Regions from separate parts of the Sphingomonas sp. EU05-FHT14C10 genome, predicted to be linked through region 1. Evidence: predicted binding sites of a transcription regulator. Region 1 holds the regulator's gene; each other region holds the start of a gene.

Evidence for each region. Region 1 encodes LexA, which represses DNA repair genes until DNA is damaged. Its sites were predicted from a motif close to GTTCCNCNCTTGTTCT; they were not measured.
Region 2: a site for LexA is predicted at 1,512-1,527, ahead of AC3WT0_RS06655 (MmcB family DNA repair protein). Genes of this name have one in related genera too.
Region 3: a site for LexA is predicted at 803-818, ahead of AC3WT0_RS12120 (ImuA family protein). Genes of this name have one in related genera too.
Region 4: a site for LexA is predicted at 1,128-1,143, ahead of uvrA (excinuclease ABC subunit UvrA). Genes of this name have one in related genera too.

The regions. Positions count from the first base shown of each region.
Region 1 is NZ_JBYTEN010000001.1:166,726-168,924, forward strand. Features, by position in the region: gene AC3WT0_RS00765 (ComEC/Rec2 family competence protein) at 1-995, shown strand, start outside; gene lexA (transcriptional repressor LexA) at 989-1,654, opposite strand; gene AC3WT0_RS00775 (molybdopterin molybdotransferase MoeA) at 1,710-2,199, opposite strand, start outside.
Region 2 is NZ_JBYTEN010000004.1:134,947-137,145, reverse strand. Features, by position in the region: gene AC3WT0_RS06660 (ankyrin repeat domain-containing protein) at 14-601, shown strand; gene AC3WT0_RS06655 (MmcB family DNA repair protein) at 1,003-1,449, opposite strand; gene AC3WT0_RS06650 (cell wall hydrolase) at 1,650-2,199, opposite strand, start outside.
Region 3 is NZ_JBYTEN010000011.1:33,177-35,375, forward strand. Features, by position in the region: gene AC3WT0_RS12115 (DUF6504 family protein) at 1-88, opposite strand, end outside; gene AC3WT0_RS12120 (ImuA family protein) at 6-782, opposite strand; gene AC3WT0_RS12125 (DUF1810 domain-containing protein) at 938-1,375, opposite strand; gene AC3WT0_RS12130 (SOS response-associated peptidase) at 1,377-2,199, opposite strand, start outside; gene AC3WT0_RS12135 (SOS response-associated peptidase family protein) at 2,131-2,199, shown strand, end outside.
Region 4 is NZ_JBYTEN010000003.1:192,470-194,668, reverse strand. Features, by position in the region: gene uvrA (excinuclease ABC subunit UvrA) at 1-1,117, opposite strand, end outside; gene AC3WT0_RS05615 (lipopolysaccharide biosynthesis protein) at 1,219-2,199, opposite strand, start outside.

The sequences.
Region 1 (2,199 bases):
GCGCGAGCTTCCAGCTGAGTTTCGCGGCAGTGACGGCGATCGTTGCCTTCCACGAATCACGCCTAGCCCAGGCGTGGTTCGCCCGGCGCGAGGAAGGTACGCTGGCACGCGGCGCGCGTATGGTCGCGTCGCTGCTGCTCACCGGCTTCGTGGTCGAAATTGCGCTCGCGCCGATCGCCTTGTTCCACTTCCACAAGCAGGGGCTCTACGGCGCGCTCGCCAACATCGTCGCGATTCCTTTGACCACCTTCGTCATCATGCCGGTCGAGGCGCTTGCGCTGCTCTTCGACGCCGTGGGGTTCGGCGCGCCCTTCTGGTGGTTGGCGGGGAAGGCGCTCGCGCTTCTGCTCGCCGTCGCCCATCATGTCGCGGACGCGCCCGGCGCCATCGCCATGCTGCCTTCGGTCCCGCGCGGCGCTTTCGGCCTCATGGTCGCGGGCGGGCTGTGGATCATGCTGTGGAAAAGCCGGGTGAGAAGCTGGGGATTGGCACCGCTCGCTGCGGGTGCGGCCTGGGCGATCGCAACCCCGCCACCCGATCTGCTGGTGACCGGCGACGGACGCCATGTCGCGATCCGAACACAGGCGGGCGCCGTCTCGCTGCTCCGCCCGCGCACCGGCGACTATATGCGCGACCTGCTGGCCGAATCCGCCGGACTGGACGGCGAGCCCGATCTGCTCGATGCGCTGCCCGATGCGCGGTGCAGCAGGGATGCCTGCATCGTCCGCCTTGATCGAGGCGGGCGCCAATGGCGTATCCTCGCGCTGCGCAGTTCCTACCTGCTACCTTATCGGGCGTTCATCGCGGCCTGCGGCGATGCCGACATCGTGATCAGCGACCGGCGCTTGCCTGCCGGCTGCAAGCCGCGCTGGCTGAAGCTCGATCGCCCCTTCCTTGCGCAAAGCGGCGGCCTGTCCATCGCGCTCGCCAGCGGACGGATCGTCAGTGTCGCCAGCCTCGCCGGCGATCATCCCTGGGTGCGTGCGCGTCAGTAGCGACGCAGCAAGCCCGCCAGATGCCCCTGTACGCGCACCTGATCGGGGCGATAGCGCTGCGGATCATAGGCGCGGTTGGCCGGATCGAGCCGCACCATCGCGCCTTCGCGACGGAAATATTTGAGCGTCGCTTCGCTCTCGTCGACGAGCGCGACGACGATCTGCCCGTCGCGGGCGCTGTCGGCGCGGCGGATGAGCGCATAATCGCCGTCGAGAATGCCCGCCTCGACCATCGAGTCACCCGAAACCTCGAGCGCATAATGCTCGCCCGAGCCCAGCAGAGCCGCCGGCACCGACAACATCTCGCGCCCTTCGAGCGCCTCGATCGGCATACCCGCCGCGATGCGGCCGTGGAGCGGAATCTCGAGAATATCGTTCGCCGCCATCGGCACCGCAGCCTTGGGCAGATTGGCAGGCGGCCTGATCGGCGTGGCTGCGCCGCCGCGCTCGGGCATGCGGATCACTTCGAGCGCGCGCGCGCGATTGGGCAGGCGGCGGATATAGCCGCGCTCGACCAGCGCGTTGATCAACCGGTGAACCCCGGACTTGGATTTGAGGTCGAGCGCTTCCTTCATTTCCTCGAACGAAGGCGACACCCCGTCGTCGGCCAGACGATCGTGGATGAAGCAGACCAGTTCATGTTGCTTGCGCGTCAGCATCGCTCAGTCTCCGCCGGAACGAACGGAGAACGTGTAGGCAACGCCGCGCGTTCCGTCAAGCGATAGCGATATAGTCCACCCGTTCCCCCGCGCCGAGCGGCGGCGCAGCGGCGGCACGCACGATCAGCGCGTCGGCCGAGGCGAGGATTCCAAGCAGGGCGCTGTCGCGGCTGAGGATCGGTTCGATCCGTCCGTCGACAAAGCGCGCGCGCAGATATTCGGCGCGCGGGCCGCCGGCCGGAAGCGCGCTGCCAAGGATCGCAGTGCGCAGCCCGGGCTGCGGATCGGCCGCACCGCCCAGCCGCGCGACGAGCGGCAGCAGGAACAGCATCGCCGTGACGAACGCCGACACCGGATTGCCGGGCAGGCCGAGGCAGACCGTCGTGCCGATCTGGCCGGCAAGCAGCGGCTTGCCCGGCCGCATCGCGATCCGCCAGAAATCGATCTCGGCGCCCGCCGCCGCCAGCGCCGGCTTCACGAGGTCATGATCGCCCACCGAAGCGCCGCCGATCGTGACGAGGATATCCGCGCGCGTCGCCAGTTCG
Region 2 (2,199 bases), on a different contig from region 1:
CGGACGAGTCCGGATGGCGATGATCGCCGCCGGCCTTGCGGCAGTCACCGCCCCGGCCTCGGCGCCGGCGCAGTTCACCCAGAGCTACACTTTCCTGAAGGCCGTGCGCGACCGCGACGGCAACAAGATGGAAGACACGCTCCACAAGGGCGGTCCCAACATGATCGACACGCGCGATGCCGACACCGGCGAGTCGGCGGTGCAGATCGTGACGCGGCGGCGCGACGCCACCTGGCTGCAATATATGCTCCAGAAGGGAGCCAACCCCAACGCGCGCGACAATGCCGGCAACACCGCGCTGATCTATGCGGCGCAGGTGGGGTTCGAGGACGGCGTTCGCCTGCTGATCATGGCGCATGCGCAAGTCGATCTCACCAACCGCTCGGGCGAGACGGCGCTGATCAAGGCCGTGCAGAGTGGTGACCTGCAATGCGTGCGCCTGTTGCTTGCCGCCGGCGCGAATCCGAAAAAGGCCGACACGATCGCGGGCATGACCGCGCGCGACTATGCGGCGCGCGACCCGCGGCTGGCGGTGATCCTGAAAGAAATCGATTCGGCGAAGCCCGTCGCCGCCGAGCGGCCGGTGGCTGGCCCAAAATAATGCCGGCCCCGTTCGATGATGCTGCGTAAGGGCCAATAACGGCATGTTTCGGGTGGATTATGATGCGCGGCTCAACCTGCTGCGCATCCATGTGAAAGGCTTCTGGAAACCCGAGGACGTTCCCCCGCTCGCAGCGGCGATCGGCGCGAAGGTGCAGGAGATCCGCGCGACCCGCGACGATTTCGACGCGATCGTCGAATCGTTTGAATTTCCCGTACAGGCCAATGACGTGGCCGATTCGCTCGCCAGCATCATGGCGGCGGGGATGACGCTCACCAGCGTCGCGCGGCAGTGGTGGTCGGCAGCTACCTCAACCGGCTGCAGGTCGAGCGCACATTGGCGCATCCCCGGCTGCGCCCCTTCCAGTCGATGGAGGCCGCACTGGCCTGGCTGGGCAAGGATTAACCGAGCGTCGCGCACTCCGGATCGACGAGATCGAGCAGTCGACGCGCCGAGCGCCGGGCGAAGCGCAGCGTCTCCGCCTTGCGGCGCGCGGGCGGCATCGGCCGGAGCGGCGCTTCGCGCGCGATCGCCGCATCATAGCGATCGGCCACGATCAGCCCGCTGATATCGGGGCCGAGAGCCTCGCCATCGAAGGGCGAGAGATCGAATCCGGCAGGCACTGCCCAGAAGAAGCGATCGCAATAATCGAGATAGTCGCCCCACTTGCCGTCGCCGAGCAGATCGGCGCGCGACACCTTGATCTCGACGATCACGATCGCGCCGCGCGAATCGATGGCCATCAGATCGGCGCGGCGGCCATTGCCGAGGGGCACTTCACAGATCGCGACGAGATCGTGCCGGAGTAGCAGGCGCGAAACGCCGCGCACGACATCGAGCGCGATCATGGGAGATTCGGATTCGCTCGCCCCGAACGGCGGAAGGGGGGATGTCGCCATCCCCCCTTCATAGAACATCTAGAGAACATCAGGAAGAGGAATTGCAACTTCGCTCCGTCATTGCGAGCGCAGCGAAGCAATCCAGACGATGTCTAACGCTTGACTGGATTGCTTCGCTGCGCTCGCAATGACGGAACAAGTCGCGACGATCAGCGATAGAAGATGTGGTTGCCCAACTGTGCGACGCGCGTCTTGCCCCAATTGGGCGACACGCGGCGGGCGTGGAAATAAAGCGCTTCCGAAGCGCGGCTTTCCCACTGGTCCTTCATCGCGATCTCGGCGACGGCGACGGCATGTTCCCAGTCGCGGCTGCCGGTGCGGATCGGCGGGAAGCCGCCGCGACGCACGAAGGAGAACTGGCCGGGCTGAAACACGACCGAGCAGATCGAGCCGGGGAAACGGCCCGATTCGGCGCGGTTGATGATCACCTCGGCAACCGCCAGCTGGCCTTCGAGCGGCTCGCTCTTGGATTCGAAATAGACCGCACCGGCGAGGCAGTGGAGATCGCGGTCGATATGCGCCGGCATCTCATGCGCCGAGACGAGCTCGGTAAGCGAGCGCGGCGCCTCATCCGTGTCATCGGACTGGGCGGCGGGGGTGGACGGCGTTTTCTGGACGACTTCGCGACGCGGCGCGAAGATGGTCGAACGATCCTGAAGCGCGGAGGGCTCAACCGACAGGAGGGGAGCCGTTGCGCCG
Region 3 (2,199 bases), on a different contig from region 1:
GCGCCTCAGGCAGCTTGGCTGGCCGCTCCGACCGCCGCAACCGCTCGATGGCGAGCTGGGGCAGGTAGAGCGAGGCGACCCTGGTCATCACACGCATCGAGTTCGAGGGAGAAGGGATTACCGTTGCGCTGCCGGACCAGCTCGACCGACCAGCGCGGACGACCGACGCCGGGGTAGGGCAGCCTGGCTGACGACACGCAGCCGATCCGCCAGCGGGTCATCGCCGACGAGGGCTGACCGAGCGGACAGCGATCGAGCGAGCGATGCCGGCGGTAGAGCAGGATCGGCGTCCCGCCATCCGATGCGGCGAGCTGGAGCCGGCGGGTCGCGGTCTGGTCGGCCGACTTCACCTCGGCGACCACGCAGGCAAGCGAGCCGAACCGCAACGCATCCTCGGCCAATGCCAGCACCTCGGCATCCTTGCCCGCCTCGGCGTGGAAAATACGCTCAGGGCCGAGCCCGACCTGTTCCAGCCCCGGCGCATAAAGGTCATAGCGGCTCAGCGCCCACAGCACTGTGAATCCTGGCTGTGCTGCGAATCGGGCGGCGATACCGGCTGCGAACAGCGTGGCGGCCGCGTCGTCGTTCAGCGAGGCGGTGGCAGCGGCTATCTCGTGGAGCCCGGCGCCGTCGAGCCCGCCGCCGGCAATCTGGCTATCGACCGCTTCCAGTCCGAACGCCAGCACCGGCCCGCGCTGGCTCTGGGCCTGCGCAAGCTGCGCGCGAAGCGCGGCTATTTGATCGGCACCGGGCCGATCGGGGGACGACGAAGGTACGGGCATCGGTCAGCATCGACTCACTTGTTCCTTTTATGTTCCGCTTACTCTTGGGATTCGTCAAGCCGGATGATTGATTACCAAGCCGCATGACTTCGATACGCAACTCGCGGGTTCGATCGCCCAAGCTATCCGTCTCTCGGGCGTTAACATGTAGCGGCTTAGCCTGTGGGCGCCTCGTCCCCGATCAGCCGCAGCGTCAACGGGTCGCGCTCGCCGCCAAACCAACGGTCGAGCGCCGCGGCGATGAGCGCGTTGGGACGGGCTGCCTCGAACAGAGTGAGCGATGAGCGCAGCTTCGTGGCATCGATGTCGCCGAACACAGCCTCGGCATTGCTTGTCGCGAGATCCTGCAGCGCAGCGACGCATTCGAGATAGCGCGGACCCAATACGGCGTGGTCGAGATAAGCGCGGGCCTCCTCGAGCGACCGGACGGCGAAATGCTGCGCGGTCGAACTGCGCCCGAGCCCGGCGAACTGTGGAAAAACATACCACATCCAGTGCGAGCGCTTGGCCCCGCGCCGGATCTCGGCGAGCGCGGTCTTGTAGCTGAGGGTCTGAGCCTCGACGAAGCGGTCGAGCGAGTTGGTCCCCGGCATGTCAGAGCAGCGCCGGTTCTGCGGCCGGGAACACGCGCGTGACCGGCAAGCTGCCTTTCGGCAACGCTCGCAGCACATCCTTCGCCGGCACCGACGGATCGAGCCAGTCGGCCCACTGGTCTCGTGTCAGTGGGATTATCTGACGATGATGATATGGCGCGACATCCTCACCCGGCTCCATGGTCAGCATGGTCCAGGCTTCGCCGGATGGCGCTGTGCGCCAGATGCCGGCGATGCAGAACCAGTCGTGTCCCTTCAACGTGAACAGCCACTTCGTTTTGCGCTTCTGACCTGGCTGCGGTTCGGTGAACTCATAGAAGCCATCGGCGAGGATCAGGCAGCGGCCGGAGGAAAATTCGCGACCTTCGCTGCGGAAGTTATAGACGGGCCTGCCGCCTTGCCCTGGCCAGCTCCATCTACGACTGACCAGCTCGCCCACGCCACGTTCGCCATCGACACCGCGTACTATCGGGGCTGAATCGCTGATCTTGATATCCTCACGAGCTGCCACGTTTGGCGTGCCTTCGGGGGTCTTGATCTTGATCTTGAGGTCTTCGAAGTCCTCCATGATCGAGGCGACGTCCACCTCAAGCCGATAGTCATTGCACACGCGCCCCAGCCTTTCTTGCGACCTGTCGTCGTTCCCAGTATGTTCCGGCGCGATGGAGTCGCCCACACCATTTGATATCGATGCCCCGCCGGGGGGCAGACGTCCCATCATCAGGCGAAATCCGGATGACGCCAGCGAAATCGAGATGGTCGAGGCGGCATGGGGGTCGAACCCCCGGTTCAGCGATGGTGCCTCGTTGCGGTTCGTTCGCTCG
Region 4 (2,199 bases), on a different contig from region 1:
AGCCGAACTCGGCCGCGAGGCTGTTCAGCACCTGCATGTAATAGGGGCTGGGCGGGTTGGACTTGGCCCAGGGGACGATCGCGCCCTTCTTGATGCTGAGCGCGTGGTTGGGGACGACGAGATCCTCGTCGAAGATCAGCTTCTCGCCAAGGCCGTCGCATGCGGGGCACGCGCCCTGCGGGGCGTTGAACGAGAAGAGACGCGGCTCGATCTCGGCAATGGTGAAGCCCGAGACGGGGCAGGCGAACTTCTCGGAAAAGGTGATGCGGCCGGGGGAGGCGTAATCGAGCTTCATGCCCGATCCGGCGGCTTTTGCTCCGTTCGTGTCGAGCGCAGTCGAGACACGTCCCTCGACTTCGCTCGGGACGAACGGCGATTCTTCTCCCGCCGTCGGAAGCGAGTCCGCCGGATCGACATAGGCAAGGCCCTCGGCGAGCTTCAGCGCGGTCTCGAAGCTGTCGGCGAGGCGCGTCTGGATGCCGTCGCGCACGACGATGCGGTCGACCACCACCTCGATGTCATGCTTGTACTTCTTGTCGAGCGCCGGGGCTTCCTCGATGTCGTGGAACTGCCCGTCGATGCGCACGCGGGTGAAGCCCGCCTTCTGCCACTCGGCCAGCTCCTTGCGATATTCGCCCTTGCGCCCGCGCACCACGGGGGCGAGCAGGTAAAGGCGCGTGCCTTCGGGCAGGGTCATCACGCGATCGACCATCTGGCTGACGGTCTGCGCGCTGATCGGAAGGCCCGTCGCGGGCGAATAGGGGATGCCGACGCGCGCCCAGAGCAAGCGCATATAATCGTAGATCTCGGTGACCGTCGCGACCGTCGAGCGCGGGTTGCGCGAGGTCGTCTTCTGCTCGATCGAAATGGCGGGGGAGAGGCCCTCGATATGATCGACGTCGGGCTTCTGCATCAGCTCGAGGAACTGGCGCGCATAGGCCGAGAGGCTCTCGACATAGCGGCGCTGCCCCTCGGCATAGATGGTGTCGAAGGCGAGCGAGCTCTTGCCCGATCCCGACAGGCCGGTGATGACGATCAGCTTGTCGCGCGGGAGATCGACATCGACGCCCTTGAGGTTGTGCTCGCGCGCGCCGCGCACGGAAATATGGGTGAGCATGACCGGATATGTTCCATATATGTTCGCGCGAGGCAAGGGGCGCGGATGGCAGCCCCTAGGATGGGGAGCGCGGTCACGAGTCGCAAGGCCGGGGCCGTTGTTCAGCCCGGCGCGGACCGGCGCACCCCGGTCTCGCGATTCAAATAGAGGACCAGGATTCCTGTCGCGATCGCCGCCTCGACCGCAGCCAACATGCCGGCCCCGGAAAGTCCCATAAGCTGCATCGCAAGAGGCAGGAGCGGGAGTGTCGCGAGTGCCGCGAGCAGGCTGGCCGATACCGACGCGCCCGGCCGGCCCAGCGCCACCAGCGCCGCGCCGGCGGGGGGCGCCGCCATGCGTATCACGCGCGCCAGCATCAGCCAGGCGACGATTCCCGCCGCGCCGCCAAAGGCCCCGCCCGCGATCAGCTTGATGAACAGGCGCGGGAAAGCGAGCAGCAGGAACAGGACCGGGCTCGCGGCCAGCGTCGCGATCCCGACGCATCGATAGACGGCATGGCGCAGCGGCAGGCCGCGCTTGCCCTCCGCAACGAAGCGCGCAAGCTCCGCATAGGCGGCCTGGCCCAATATGATCGCGGGCTGGGCGATGATCGCGGTCGCCCGCTGACCGATCGAATAAAGCCCGGCGGCGGCAGGACCCAGCACCCAGCCCACGGCGAGCAGCGCGATGCGGGGCGCCAGATCGGCGAAGGTCGCATCGACATTGGCCAGCGTCATGAACCGGAAGAGGCCAGGATTTTCGCGCCGCACGCTCGGCGCGCGTGCGGGAGGCCCGGCCCAGGGGCGATAGCGGCGCATCGCCCAATAGCCGAGCAGCCACATCGACAGGCATTCGGCGAGCGCCGCGAGCAACCAGGTCGCGAGGAAGGTCCGGAGTCCCGCATGAAAGGCGAGCGCGACGATCGTGCCGGCGAGCCGGACCAGCGGGTTCACGATATTGTGGAGGCCCAGCAGCCTGAACTGACCCTGCAGCTGCAATAGTCCGGCGGGGGTCGTGCGAACAGTGGCGAGCACCGCGAGGCAATACATGGTCGCAAAGGACTGCGCGGTCGGATCGAGCCCCAGATGGGGGCCGATGACCGG